2 regions of the Zoogloea sp. GW822-FHT05C07 genome follow, and region 1 is predicted to be linked to the other one. Evidence: predicted binding sites of a transcription regulator. Region 1 holds the regulator's gene; the other holds the start of a gene.
The links. The regulator FliA, encoded in region 1, starts transcription of late flagellar genes. The targets are predictions, from matches to a motif close to CTAAAGTTNNNNNNNNNNNNGCCGNTA.

Region 1 (7,442 bases):
CAATGGGGAAGTTCAGGTCATGGCTCTCGACCCCGGCCTCGAGCGCGTGCTGATGCAGGCCATGGCCGGTGGTGGGCCGGAGGGCGGCGCGATCGAGCCGGGGCTGGCCGACACGCTGCTGCGTGAAACAGCAGCGGCCGCCCAGCGCATGGAGGATATCGGCCTGCCAGCGGTCCTGCTGGTGCCCGCACCGCTGCGCTGGCTGCTGTCCCGCTTCCTGCGGAGGGCCGTGCCCAGTCTCAAGGTGGTGGCCAATTCCGAGGTTCCCGAGACCCGCCTGATCCGCGTATCGGCAATGATCGCCGTGACTTCGTGAGCATGTTCTGACGGTGTCAGTAGGAATAGCGCCTTAAAACCTGTCTTTTCTGCGCCTTCAATAGGCGTGGGTCCGGAGACAATCGAAGCTACCGAAGTGCCAGCTGGCGTGTGCACGCGCCCAGCCCCTGAAGGCCTTCGTTCCCGGAGACAGGAGCATGAACGTCAAGCGCTACTTTGCCAAAACCGCTCGCGAGGCCCTTCGCATGTTGAAGGATGATCTTGGGCCGGATGCGGTGGTGCTTTCCAATCGGGCCGCCAATGGAGGCGTCGAGATCCTCGCATTGCCGGCCGGCGACGTGGCCAGCATGCAGGCCCAGCGCGCCCGCAGCCAGGCTCCGGCTGTCCAGGCTGCAGCTGCGCCGGCGGTCGCTCCGAAGCCTCCGGAAGATTTCTTCGATGACGATTTCCGCGTCAGCCTGTCGCGGGCGGGAAGCAATCGCCAGCAATCGGCTGTTGCGTCCGTTCCCCCAGCTGCGCCCGCCGCTTCGATGTCACGGCCGGTAGCGGCCCCGCAGCGCGCTCCTGCTGCGGTGCAGAGCTTCACGCCGCCGCGAGTCGAGTTGAATCGGGAAGTCTTCAATGCCGCCTCGGCCCAGGTCCGGCGCCCGCCGGTGGAGCCGGCGATGGCAGCTGCTGCGGCACCGCGCTCACCGCTGCGCAGCGAGCCCGTTCCGTCGCCCGCCGCGCCGGCCCGGGACGCTGCCGCGCGCCAGCGTCCTGGAGGCATCGAGGAGGAGGCGCGCATCCGTGCCCTCGAAAACGCCAATTCCCAGATGGCCAACGAACTGGCCGCCATCCGCGGCATGCTGGAGCGCCAGCTTGCCGGCTTTGCGTGGGGCGAGATGGCCCGTACCGCGCCGGGCCGTACGCGTCTGATCGGGGATCTGCTGGAAGCTGGGTTCTCGGCCATGCTGGCCCGCGAGCTGGCCGAGGAAGTGCCGGAGGATGAGGCGCCGGAAGAGGCGCACCGCCTGCTGCAGGCCTCCCTCGACCAGCGTTTCCGCTCCATGGCCAGCGACGTGGACATCATCGACCGGGGGGGCGTGTATGCGCTGGTCGGCCCCACCGGCGTCGGCAAGACCACCACCACGGCCAAGCTGGCCGCCCGCTGCGTCGTGCGCCATGGCGCCGACAAACTGGCCCTGATCACCACCGACGGCTACCGGATCGGCGCCCACGAACAGCTACGCATCTACGGCCGTATCCTCGGCGTGCCGGTCTTCGTGGTCCGCGACGCGACCGATCTGCGCGAGACCCTGGCCGGCCTGCGCGACAAGCACATGGTGCTGATCGACACGATGGGCATGAGCCAGCGCGACAAGATGGTGGCCGAGCAGGCCGCGATGCTGACCGGCGCGGGCAAGGTGTCGCGCCTGCTGCTGCTCAATGCGACCAGCCGTGGCGACACCCTCGACGACGTGGTCAATGCCTATGCCGGTGACGATCTGGCCGGCGTGATCCTCACCAAGATGGATGAGGCCATGTCCCTGGCGCCGGTGCTCGACGTGGCGATCCGCCGCCAGGTGGAAGTCTTTTACGTCGCCAACGGCCAGCGGGTGCCGGAAGACCTGCACCTGCCGAACCGCGACAAGCTTCTCGGCCAGGCGCTCCGCGAGCTGCCGGCCAGCTCGCCGTTCCGCCTCGATCCGCTGGAGGCCGGCCTGATGCTGGCGACCAGCGCCAAGGGCCGCGGAGCCAGCCTGAGGGGAGGCCTCTAAGATGCTGCATGCTTCCGATCAGGCTGCCGGCCTGCGCCGCCTGTTCCGCCGTACGCCTTCAGCCGTGGTGGCCTTGTTCACCTCGGGCCGCTCACCCCGTGACCTGGCCGTGCAGGCCTTGCTGGCGCTGACCGATGGCGCGCGGCGCGTGGTGGCGATCGACGAACACGCGCCCGAGCGTGGCTCCCTGCTGGCCGCCTTCGGCTTTCCGGAAGGCGGCGATCTGCTCGGCGCCCTGCAGGGACAGCACGATGTGACCGAAACGATGCGTGAGGTGACCGACGGCCTGTGGATCGTGCCGGCCGCGGCCACCGTGCAGGCGGTTCCGCTCCTCGGCGCCAGCCACCATGCGCGGCTGGAGGCCGGCATCACCGAGCTGCAGCGCCGGGCCGACCTGCTGGCAATCCACACGGTCGGTGATGCCCGTCGCCTGACGCCCTTCGCCCGCGCGGCGGGGCGCCGCCTGCTGGTGGTGGAGGCGAGCGGCGTCGGCGCGCGGGGGGCCTGCCAATGGATCAAGGGGCTGGCCGCCGCCGGCGCGGGGTCGCTGGAGATTGCCGTCAGCGGGGCCCGCGACCGGGCCGATGCAACCGCCCTGTTTGCCAGCCTGCAGGATTTCAGTAACCGCCATGTCGGCCTGCCGCTGGTGTGGCGCGGTGAGGTGGAGCGCGACCCGCTGGCCGAGGCAATGACGACGCCGCTCGGCGCGCGCCATCCTGCCGACGGTGCCGGCGCCTTCATCCGGCGCCTGCGTGCCTGGTCGACCCAGGCCGGAATGGCCGGTTGAATCGACCCGTTCGTGGATTGTGTCGCACAGGGCATTGAGAAGCGTAGCGTTGCCGGTGGGGGTCTCGTAACATGCGGACGGCCCCGGAAACCCAGATCAGAAAGCTGATGACAGATGTACACCGCCTCCGGCACCCTCGATAAAGAGCAACTCGTTGTCCAGTACGCACCGCTGGTCAAACGCATTGCCTATCACCTGATGGCCAAGTTGCCGGCCAGCGTTCAGGTGGAGGACATCATCCAGAACGGCATGCTGGGCCTGCTCGACGCGATCAACCGCTATGAGGAAGGCCTGGGGGCGCAATTCGAAACCTATGCGGTGCAGCGCGTGCGCGGTGCCATGCTCGATGGCTTGCGCGAGAACGACTGGCTGCCGCGCAGCCTGCGGCGGGACATGCGGCGCATCGAGGCCGCCGTGCACCAGCTCGAGCAGCAGAACGGCCGGCCGCCCACGGAAACGGAACTGGCCGACTCCCTCGGGCTGCCCCTCGCCGAGTACCAGCACATGCTGCAGGAAGCCCGCGGCTACCAGCTGGTGTATTTCGAGGATTTCTCCGGTGACGGGGAGGACGACTATCTGGAGCGCCACATCACGCTGGAGGGGAATGATCCCCTGACCCTGCTGCTCGAGGGCAACATGCGGGACGTGCTGGTGAAGGCCATTGACGATCTGCCGGAGCGCGAGCAGACCGTGATGGGGCTCTACTATGAGCAGGACATGAACCTGCGCGAGATCGGCGAAGTTCTCGGCGTATCCGAATCGCGGGTGTGCCAGTTGCACAGCCAGGCTATCGCGCGGCTGCGCGCGCGCATCTCCGGGGCGGCGCAGGGCATGGCGAAGGCCAAGGGTGAAGGCCGTGGCCGCGGCCGGCGTCCGGCAGCATCCTGAACCACGGCCAGAGGGCGCGCATGGACAGCATCAGTCTTATCGGGATCACCCTTGCCCTGGCGGCAATTCTCATCGGCCAGGTGCTGGAGGGCGGGCATGTAGGTTCATTGATCCAGCCCACGGCCTTCATGATCGTCATCGGCGGCACCCTTGGCGCGGTCATGCTGCAGAGTTCTTTGCAGGTCTTCCGCACCGGGGTCCGAATGGTCCGCTGGGTCTTCGTCCCGCCGGCGCTCAACCACGCCGAGTTGATCGCGCAGATCGTCGACTGGAGCCACGTGGCTCGCAAGGAAGGCCTGCTGTCCCTGGAGGCGCAGATTCCGGCGCTGGAGGACCCCTTCATTCAGAAGGGCCTGCAATTGCTGGTCGATGGGGTCGAGCCGGAGCGCCTGCGGGATGTGCTGGAGGTGGATATCGACACCTGGGAGGCGCAGATGAGGCAGGGCGCGAAGATCTGGGAGGCGGCCGGTGGCTACGCGCCGACGATCGGCATCCTGGGGGCGGTGATGGGCCTGATCCACGTGATGGAGAATCTGTCCGATCCGTCGCGCCTCGGTTCTGGGATCGCCGTCGCCTTCGTGGCGACGATCTATGGCGTGGGCTCGGCCAACCTGATCTTCCTGCCGGTCTCGAAGAAGCTCATGGCCGTCATCGGCACGCTGGTCTCCATGCGGGAGATGCTGCTCGACGGACTTGTCGGGATCGCAAATGGCGACAATCCCCGCATTATCGAACGCCGTCTGAGCGGGTACGTGGGCTAAGGGCATGGCGCGGCGGCGTGGAAAGCGGGAAGACGAGCACGAGAGCCATGAGCGCTGGCTGGTCTCCTACGCCGACTTCATCACCCTGCTGTTCGCTTTCTTCGTGGTGATGTATTCCCTGTCGTCGCTCAACGAGGGCAAGTACCGGATCATGTCCGATTCGGTGGTGAACGCCTTTCGCAACATCGCCAACAGCGACAACCCACGGATCGCGTCAAATCCGATCCCGCCAATCCGCCCGAGCACGGCAACGCCACCGAATGCGGCCGGCGAGACCGACGAGGCGCGTCGTTCGAAGGCCGAGCGGGTGCGCAACATGGCCGAGGAGATCCGCAAGGTGCTGGCCCCGCTGGTGGCCGATGGTCAGGTGCGGGTCACCGAAGGGGCGTTCGGGATCACCGTCGAGATCAACGCAAGCGTGCTCTTTGCGCCGGGGTACGCCCAGCTCGGGCCGGAGGCCGTCAGGGCGTTGCGTGCGGTGGCCCAGGTGCTGGCCGGAGCGGAGTTTCCGATCACCGTCGAAGGGCATACCGACGTGACGCCGATTGCGACCGCGATGTTTCCGTCCAACTGGGAGTTGTCTGCTGTACGGGCCTCCAGCGTGGTGCGCCTGTTCATCGAGAACGGCGTCAAGCCTGCACGCCTGACGGCGGCGGGCTACGGCGATCAACGGCCGGTCGCCGACAATGCCACGCCGGACGGGCGTGCCCGCAACCGCCGCGTCACGATCCTGATCGAATCGCGGGTCGCCGAGCCGGAGCCGAACAAGCCTGTCAGAGCTTCAGGCGTGGCCGATTCCATCCTGCCGTCGAATGAGCCGGCCTTGCCGTCCGCGCGGGCGCCGGCAGGGGATGCGGCAGCGCCGGCGGCTTCGGGTCAGGATAAACGCTGAGAGGCTCTGAACCGGCTGAACGGACTGGGTGAGCTGCTGAGTGGAACGCCGAGGCCGAGATCAGGCCGATCCCAGGTGGCGGCCGCCTCCGGTGGGGCGCGACTGACCGTCCTGGCCATAGATCTGTGGATGTTCGGCGGCGGCAAGCAGCGTGCTCAGGGCCTGCTGGTTGTTCTGCAGGCGCTCGCGGATCAGTTGTCCATTGACGCGATTGCGTTCCCTGGCCTCGGTGGCGAGGGTGATCACCTCGTCCCAGCTGGCGAGCGCTTCCGGCATGCTGCCGAGGGCGAGCCGGATGTTCTCGTTGCTGACCCGGGCGCCGGCTCGCGAGAACATCACGGTCCTGTCGTCGGACAGGCGCTGCAGCGTGCGGTAAAGCGAGGTCTTTTCCTCGGCAAGCGTCGTCAGGGTGTCGATCTTGCCGGCGATCAGCAAGGCCTCCTCCTGCTGCAGCAGTGCGATGAAGCTCTGCAGGCCGCTGCGCTCCTCGCCGATGAGCACGGCAAGGCGATGAATGAAGGTCTGATCGACGGTTGCCATGCTCTATCAGGCGCGCCCGGTCTGGGTGGCCAGCATCTGGCGAACGCTTTCGATCAGCCCGTCCGCGACCTTGCCGGTATCCACCTTGAAGTGACCCTGGCTCATGGCCTGCTTGATCTCATCGACCTTGGCGCTGTCCACGACGGGGGTGCTGGCGATGGTTTCTTCCATCTGTTGCATGCGCGACGACAGGGAGGAGATCTCGACCTTGTCGGTATCGCTGCTGCTCGATTGCGTCCTGGTGCTGTCCTTGGTTGCACGGGTTCGTCCGTCGCTGGACGGCAGGCCACCGGTCGCTTTGACTGAGTTTTCAATCTTCACGGTCTTGTCCTTTCTTCCACAAGTCGTTCAGGTCAACGACGCGCAGGGCCAAAACTTTAACCCGTTTGAATGTCATGGAGGCCGTGCATTACGGGGTGATGATCTCGATGAACCCGCCGTTGCGGGCAATGCCGCGCACGACCTGGCCGGTGCTCAGGCGGACCTGCGCGCCCTGGCCGTCGGGGGCCGTGCTCAGCGCCGTTCCGTCGTTGGCCACCTGAAAGCCGGGGCCGCGGGAAATGACCTTCACCGGCTGGCCCTGGACGACGGCCGGCGGCAGGCGCAAGTGGCTGGCGGCCAGCGGCTTGCCGGCGGCCAGGGAGATGCGCGCGGCGTAGCCGACGGCCTGTGACGGGTCGGTCAGTACATCCGGAGCCTGGGCGCTCAGCTCACCGGTTTCGTGGCGCAGGTCGCTGGGCCCGACGATCTGCCCGGCCAGCAGGGGGGCCGCCGTGACCAGATAGACGCCCCGGACCCGGACGTCTGCGGGCACGTAAGCGGACCAGGGGGTCGGTGCCAGGCAGCGCACGCCGACGGTCAGGCGGCCCCACGGGCGGCTGCCGGGAGGCATGAAGGCTTCCAGTTGAAGGCAGGGCGGGAGGACGTTGTCGGCGGCGAAGTCGCCCACCTGCACATGTACCTCGCCGGGCAGGCTGCGGCTCTGGATGTTGAGGAAGCGTGAGACTTCGGCGCGTACCGGGGCGGGGTCCTGGCGGGCGACGGCCGGGAGCGCCAGTGTGCACAGGCCCAGCAGGGCCAGTACGGGCATGAGGCGGAGCAGGACGGACTTCATGGGGCGAAGGTTTGGACGGATGTCCTTATTCGACCACGTCCAGCAGGATAGTGCGAAAAAAATCAGCAGATCTTTTCCGGCAGGCGTGACGCAAGGGGCGGCACTTGCCGGTATGGGCGGCAAAGTTTGCCGTTGCCGCTGGAGCTGCGGTGCCTGTCGCGCAAATTGACGAGGGATTCACCGCCTGTTTGGGCCATCGGAAGGCGTGCCCGTGGCGTAGAGTGCTTGGCACGGAAGCTGCATTGAAATGATCTAGAACCGCGGTGCCTTGTTTGGCGAGTTGTATATCGGCACCGATGGAAACGAACTTTAGGGGTGAATCGAATGGCCGATCGACTGGACAACGAGTTGCGCTTTCACCAGGCAGCGCTCAACGTGCGGGCGTATCGCCAGCAGGTGATCGCTTCCAACATCGCCAATGCCG
Region 2 (7,442 bases), 2.0 Mb from region 1:
AGGGCGCCTTCGAACAGCATCAGGATCAGCTTGTGCGGGTCTGCGGTGGAGACCCCGGTTTCGAAGCCAACTTCGCTGTAGGCGGCTGCGGCACGACGGGCGGCGAGGCCGAACGACATCTTGTTCTCCGTTTGGATTGAGCTTTACGGCTTATTTGCTGATGAGCGACAGCTGTTGTGTCAGATATGTGCTCGTTGTGTTCATGCTACTCATCGTTGTATCGAGCGCGGTGAATTGGGCTCGGTAGGTGCTCTCGATGATCGTCAGCCGGCGATTCAACGCATCGATCTGGGTACCGATGCTCTTTAGACTGGCTGTGAGCCCGGTGTTCCGGCTGGCAATCACGCCGCTGGTACTCAGCAGGTTGGTCGTGACCGTGTTCAGTGCGCTGCCATAGGCACCGAGTGCTGTGGCAGTTGCCGAAAAGTTCGAACTGGCGGCCGTGTCGAATTTGGTGCTGTCGAATTTCAGGCTGCCGTCGGACTGGAAGGAAATGCCGAGGCTGCTCAGTGTCTGGTTGGCATTGTCCGCCAGGCTGCTGGGTACGCTGGTGAGCGCGGAGCGAACCTGCGCCTGGACGCTGCGGAGGGTCGAGTCCCCGTTGAGAACGGCGGCCGTCTGAGAGCTGGCATTGTAGGCACCCAGGCTCTTGATCGCAGAGTTCAGGGCGTTGTATGTCGAGACGAAGGTATCGACCTTGGATTTCAGGTCGGTGTTGTCCCGCGCGACCGTCAATGTCGTGCTGCCGGTCTTGGTCAGGTTCAGGGTGACGCCGTCGATGGCGTCGGTGATCGTATTGCCAGTGGTGGCGATCGACACCCCTTGAATGCTCACGACTGCGTCCTTGGCGGCCTTCTCGGTGAAGGCGCTGGCAGCGGCGATCGGCGTGCTGGCATTGGCCGGGTCGATGAAGGTGGCGGTTCCGCCGATGGTGACCGCGTTGGCCGTACCGCCGTTGGTGGCGGTGAACATCAGGTTCTGCTTGCCAGTGGTATCGGTGACGATCGTGGCGCTGACGCCCGCGTTGGCATTGTTGATGGCGTCGCGTACGGCGCTGAGCGTGTTCTGGCTGCTGTCGAGCGTGATCGTCGAGGTCGTGCCGCCCTTGGTGAGCGTCAGCGTGCGGGATGAGTCGGTGCCGAAGTCGAGCGCAGCGGCGCCCGCGGCATAAGTCGTGCCCAGCGTCAGCTGCTGGTTGGTCGCCAGTGAAGTGACATCGATCGAATACGTACCGGCAACGGCCGTATTGGTGGTCGTGGCAGTGGCAATGGTCGAATCGGCAAGAGTTGCCTTGTAGGCGGAAAAACTTACCGATGAGCTCTGGCCGACGGTGGGCGTGAGGGCCTTGGCGGCAGACTGGAAGGTCGACAGGGCGCTTTTCAGCGAGCCGAGTGCCGAAATCTTGGACTGATAACTGGACTGTTGCGTCTGAAGCAGCGTAAGTGGCTGTTTTTCAACCGACATCAGGCCCGTGATGATGGACTCGACATTCAGACCCGAGCCAATACCTGCTGATGAAAGGGTTGCCATAACGCGCCTCCGTGATGCCTGGTTCCTGCTGGCTTAGATTACGACCGACACGGCAGAAACTTGAACGTGTCGGTGTGCTTGCACTCTATCAGCATAAACCGTGCCACTTTATGAAGACTGTTTTGGATCGAATGAGATCCAGGGGGCTGGGTGTGGCAAGACTCAGACTTTCTGCTTGACGAGCAGGCCCTGCAGCTTGTCGAGCGCCTTGGCGATGGCCAGAACTTCCTCGGAAGGGATCTGGCGGATGACTTTCTTGGAGTCGGTGTCGACGACCTTGACGACGGTCTTGCCGGTGTCCTTGTCGATCGAGAACTGCAGGCTTTGGGCGGTCTGCTTGATGACGTCCTGGATCTGCGTGACTGCCTGGGCGAGCTGATCCGGAGTCAGCGACGTCTTTTCGGTTTCGTCAGCGCCTTTTACTGCCTGGGAGTCAACGCTCGGGGCGGTAGCATCGGCCTGACGGGACGCCTCCGTGCGGGAGGGTTGTATCGACGCTGCGTTGTAGTACGCGGCACCCGAACCGACGGGATGAATGCTCATGATGATCTCCCATTTGCGCAGACGGCGCCGCGCCTGTTAAGGCGCGGCGCCTGCCGCGGCGAGCTTTAGAGGCGGGGTTAGCGCAGGAGGGACAGCACGTTGTTGGGCATGCTGTTGGCCTGGGCAACCATGGCGGTACCTGCCTGTTGCAGGATCTGACCGCGGGTCATGTTGGCGGTTTCCTGGGCGAAGTCAGCGTCCATGATACGGCCGCGGGACGACTTTGAGTTTTCCGACGCAACCTGCAGGGTTTGCACGACCGACGCGAAACGGTTCTGCACGGCACCCCAGGTGGCGCGGGAGGTATTCAGGGAGTCCAGTGCCGCGTCGATGGCGGAAATTGCCGCCGTGGCAGCGGAGACGCCAGCACTGCCGGCGCCGGAGATGGACGCACCGCTCATGGCGCCGGCGGTGGTCGTGCCGAAGGATGCGGATGCCAGCGCACCGGCGGTCGTGACGCTGATCGTATCGGTCGTGGCCGTACCTGCGCCAACCTGGAACGAGAAGCTGGCGGTGAAGCTCAGAATGTTCTGGCCGTTGAACTGGGTGCCCGACACGACACGCGCAATTTCCTGGTTCAACTGCTGGAATTCACCGTCAAGGCTGGCCCGGTCGCCGCTGGTGTAGGTGCCGTTGGCTGCCTGCACGGCGAGTTCGCGCATGCGCTGAAGGTTGTCGGTGATGGCCTGCATGGCGCTGTCGGCGGTCTGCCCCATCGAGATGCCGTCGTTCGCGTTGCGGATTGCAACGTCGAAGCCCTTGGCCTGAGCGTTCATGCGGTCGGCAATTGCCAGGCCCGCCGCGTCATCCGCGGAGCTGTTGATCCGCAGGCCGGAGGACAGGCGCTGAACAGCCTTGGCCAGGCCAGCCTGAGAGCTGGACAGGTTGCGCTGGGCGTTCAGCGACATCGAGTTGGTGTTGATAGTGGCAGCCATTTTGGTTCTCCTTCATTCCGTTCAAGATAAGCGATTAGGCTTAACTTTGGTTCGCCTTGCCCGGTGTGTGTAAGGCAACCGCCGTTGAGTTCATTAACGGGATGGGGCGAAAAGACTTTAGAAAAATGTTGACTTTTTTCTGATTGTCGGCAGGTTTGATCTCTGCGCGGATTTCCACTTGGCTTTTGATAGCGGCGCGGAATCGCAAAGCTTTAGGGGCAAATGCAGAAAACCGCGCCGACCTTATGCAGGGCAGCATTATGCTCTCAGGCTGCATCTCCGATCAGGGGCCGTAGGCGGCGAACCAACTGGTGGTGTGGTTTTCGAGGATGAAGCCGTCGTGGACCCAGCGCTGAAGGGCCAGGCCCGCGTTCCGTAGCGCCTCGGGTTCGGCAAGCTGTTCGCGGATCGTGCGGATCCACAGGTCCGGATCGTTGCGCAGGCGGGTCACGGGGGCGTTCTGGTACGGGTAGATGTCGGTGCAGATCACCGGCCAGCCCATGGTGCCGTATTCGAGCAGCCGCAGATTGCTCTTGGCCTCGTTGAAGGCATGGATTTCGAGCGGCGCGATGGCGAGATCGAGGTCCAGGCGCGCCAGGGCCTTCGGGTATTCGCGGAAGTCCAGCTCGAAGCCGTGGGATTCGTGGACGAAGGGTTTGAGTGCCTCCGGGCACATGCCCATGAAGATCCAGTCGACTTCTTCGGCCAGTGCTTCCACGACGGGGTAGATGAGTTCGAGGTCGCCGTGGTGCTGCTGTGCGCCGGCCCAGCCTACACGGGGCTTGCGGCGCGGCAGGCGGGCTGGCGCCACGTCGCCCCATAGCGACCATTCGAGGCAGTTCGGCATGAGCCGGACGTCTTCGGCCATGTCCGCGCAGAGGTCGGCGAGGGGTTGGGTGCTGGCTACGACCCGGTCCATCAGCGCGAGATTCCTGCGAAGGCGCTGTCTGCCGTCCTTGTAGCCGGATTTGTACATAGGGTGTTTTTTGGGGAGTTCGGTCACCAGGTCGTCGATCGTCAGGATGCGCCGGACCTTGGGCAGGTGGCGGGCGTAGATTTCGATGGCGTCGCTCTGGCTGTCGTCGAGGGGTTGGTGCAGGATCAGCGAATCGGGCCTGGCGCGGGCGATCTCGACCGGCGACAGGATGCGCATGGAGAAGGCCTTGGGGTGTTCGCAGAACATGGTCTGCGCGAGACCGGCCAGGGCGATGGTGCGCAGCGGGGCGCGCAGGCGGTATTCGCCGGCGCCGCCTGGAACCGGGAGCGCAAGGATCCGCGGGCGGTCGTGGAAGTTCAGGTCCCAGTCGATCGGCGCTACGTGTTCGGGCTTGTAGGGCTCCAGCAGGCTCAGGTTGCGGTTGTAGGCCGGGTCGCAGGCGAGTCGGTCGATCCAGCGCTCCAGCAGGGTGTGGTTGGCCTCCTGGGAACTCAGCAGATCCTTGAGCTTGCCTTCGAGCTTGCGCTGGCGTGCGACGATGGAAACGCTGTTGTAGTGCACCAGCACCGAGTAAGGCGTCCACACGATCTTGTGGCCGAGGTCGCTGGTGCGCAGGCAGAAGTCGAGGGTGCCGTGGACGAGCGGGAAGCGCTCGGTGTCGAAGCCGCCGAGCTCGACGAGCACGCTGCGCCGGACCACGAAGGCCGAGCCGCCGACGGTGCTGAGGTTCTGGTCGCACAGGGCCCGGCCCATGTAGCCGGGGTCGGTCAGTTCGAGCTGGTTGTCCCAGGGATTTCCCATCGAGCCGTTCATGCCGAGCAGCCAGCCGCCCTGCTGGACACGTGCTGTTTCGGGGTAGGTCAGGCGGGGGGCCACGATCACCACTTCGGGGCGCTGGGCAATACCCATCAGGCGATCCAACCAGTCGTCCTGGACGACGTGGATGTCGTTGTCGAGAAACAGCACGTAGTCCCCGCGGGCGATCTGGCTGCCCGTGTTGGCGCTGGCGGACCAGCTGAACTCGCCGGGGCAGGCGACGACCGTGACGGCCTGGCCGTTGGGCAGCTGCCGTTCCGTCTTCAGGGTGGTGAGATAGTTCAGCGTATCGGGGTCGGTGCTGTCGTTGTCGACGACGATGATCTCGTAGTTGTCATAGTTGGTGCGTTCCTGCAGGCTTTCGAGCAGGGGGCGCAGGTATTCCGCGCGGTCGCGCGTCGGGATCACGATGCTGACCAGGGGGCATTCCGGCCAGTGGTATTCGACCCGGCGGGTGCCGAGCAGCGCGCCATCTAGGACCTTGGCGTCGAGCCCCTTCCGGGCCAGGTGGGCGACCACGGCGCTCTTTTCCGCCTCGGGCTCCATGCTGCGGCGGGAGTTGCGGGGCAGGTGGGCGAGGAGCTGGTCGATGTGGCCGATTGCCGTTTCGCCCGCGTGGTCGAGGATGCGCAGGCTCAGGTCGTAGTTCTCGGCGCCGGCGAGCGTGCCATAGCGGCCAGCTTCGAGGAAGGCGCTCTTTTCGGCGACGACGAAGCAGCCAAAGTAAGCCTGGGAGCGCAGCAGGTCCAGGTTGAAGTCCGGCTTGAACAGCGGCTGGGTGAAGCTGTCGTCGGGTTCGCGGGTGTCTTCGTCGCAGTAGATCAGCCGCCAGTCCGGGCGGACGTTGATGTAGTCGGCGATGACCTGGAGTGCATGCGGCTCGAAGCTGAGGCCGGGGTCGATGCGGGCCAGCCAGCTGCCCGGCGAGGCGGCGGCCATCTCGTCGATGACGTAGTCGATGTGGGCCGCGTCGCGCAGGGCCAGCCACTGCAGGTTGGGGATGTCGCTCAGCCCTTCGGGGGCTTCCATGGCGGTGACCACCGTGAGCAGCCATTCGGGGTAGAGCTGGGCGCCCAGGCTGTCCAGGGTGTCGGCGAGGAGGGATTCCTCGCCGGGGTGCAGGGCGGCCAGCAGGTGAATGCCCGGCCGTTTGGACCATTTGAGTACCATGCGCTCGGCGAGCAGCTGGGCGTCGATCTCCTGCAGGGTCTGGCGGGTACGCCAGGTGGCGTACCGTTTGTTGGCTTCGGTGAAGGCAGGGTCGTCGCCGAGGGTTTTGGGAACCTCGTGCACGGGCATCGCCTGGGTGAGCTGGATGAAGTGCTCCAGCTGCTCCCAGAAGCGGGCTTCCGTTGCAATGTAGTCGTCCCATGCTTCGCCGACGGAGGTGAGAGCCCGTTCGATCTCGTCGGGCGTGTCGTTCAGGGCGATGCCCTTCAGGCCGGCTTCCGATCCGCCAATCTTGCTGGTGTCCACCAGCGGAGAGGGCAGGATGATCGACGGGCAGCCGCACAGCACCGCCTCGGTATTGATTGCCGTCGATTCGAAGCAGTAGATGGCTTCGCTGCGGCGAAACAGGGCGGCCAGCTCCTCGTGGCTCTCCGGCCAGTCCGCGGTGATCAGCGTGGCCCTGTCGGCGAGTTCCGGGTAGAGCTTCAGTGCGGCGCGGTAGCGTCCGGGGTAGAGCAGGACGCCGCTGCGCGCCTGGTCGTGCGGATTGTCCAGGTTGTTGAAAACGCTGGTGTCGATCGGGGGGAGGAACAGGACGTTCTGCGGATCGGCATTCTTCGGCATGAAGATGCGCGAATAACCGAAGACCAGTTCGGTGTCCGCGAAGTCGGCATCTCCGCCGAGCAGGCCGGCCCGGTTGAGGACGTAGCGCACGACCGAGCCGGCCTTGCGGGGATTGCCGGGCACGACCTCCGGGTATACGACGATCGGCTCAAGTTTCAGTGCTTTGTGCCGTTCAATGGCCTCCTGCGTGAGGATAGGGGTGCGCAGGTGCGGATTGGTGACTGTTTCGTACAGGTAGGCCTCTTCGCCGCGGACGTTCAGCGCGTGGCACAGGAGATGAAGTACGCGTATGCCTGCCGAGGTGCGCCGATAGGCCGGCGCTTCAATGTAATAAGGGCGGCGCGGGGGCGAAAACAGGGTGTGCTCGGAAGGCATGTTCGTATTGGATCGTGCGGTAGGTCGGCAAATGGTAGGCGTGTGCAAGTCCGCACAGCGTAGCGTCAGCTTGGGCGTCCGTCCACGCCATGGGGACTTTGCAGTGCATTGCCGGCGGCGGCTTGAGTGGTGGTGAGAATGCTATACTTTGCCTTCAGCGAAAATCATGCGATTCATCTTGAGCGCAGCGCGTTCTGTCCTTCCGCACGTCGTTTCTCCGCACGTATTTCTCCGCGACGCAGAATGTCGGGCGGGGGCGTTGCAATTCCCGCGTTTCCTTTTCTGATTTCCTGTGTCGCGTCTCCCGTTTCATCCGAATTCATCCCGATCTCCGGAGAAGCGGCGGCAGGCGTTTCGTCTTGCGCCGCGCGACAGGGCGGTGCGGCCCGCAATTCGAGTCGCAATTCGATTTTTTCCCTTCAGTTTCAGACCGGCGTGTCGATGCTTGCCAGGCGAGTCTCCCGCTGGATGCCGGTCATGATTGGGGGGGCCGATAATTTAATGGAGGGTGA

Region 2: a site for FliA is predicted at 1,569-1,595, ahead of fliD (flagellar filament capping protein FliD). Genes of this name have one in related genera too.

The regions. Positions count from the first base shown of each region.
Region 1 is NZ_CM179510.1:1,250,781-1,258,222, reverse strand. It holds gene flhA (flagellar biosynthesis protein FlhA) at 1-316, shown strand, start outside; gene flhF (flagellar biosynthesis GTPase FlhF) at 474-2,036, shown strand; gene AC3QL2_RS05950 (MinD/ParA family ATP-binding protein) at 2,038-2,823, shown strand; gene AC3QL2_RS05945 (RNA polymerase sigma factor FliA) at 2,938-3,711, shown strand; gene AC3QL2_RS05940 (flagellar motor protein) at 3,732-4,472, shown strand; gene motD (flagellar motor protein MotD) at 4,477-5,364, shown strand; gene AC3QL2_RS05930 (flagella synthesis protein FlgN) at 5,425-5,904, opposite strand; gene flgM (flagellar biosynthesis anti-sigma factor FlgM) at 5,911-6,225, opposite strand; gene flgA (flagellar basal body P-ring formation chaperone FlgA) at 6,314-7,018, opposite strand; gene flgB (flagellar basal body rod protein FlgB) at 7,343-7,442, shown strand, end outside.
Region 2 is NZ_CM179510.1:3,238,809-3,246,250, forward strand. It holds gene fliS (flagellar export chaperone FliS) at 1-119, opposite strand, end outside; gene fliD (flagellar filament capping protein FliD) at 151-1,530, opposite strand; gene AC3QL2_RS15130 (flagellar protein FlaG) at 1,693-2,073, opposite strand; gene AC3QL2_RS15135 (flagellin N-terminal helical domain-containing protein) at 2,151-3,008, opposite strand; gene AC3QL2_RS15140 (glycosyltransferase) at 3,292-6,930, opposite strand; gene AC3QL2_RS15145 (hypothetical protein) at 7,069-7,442, shown strand, end outside.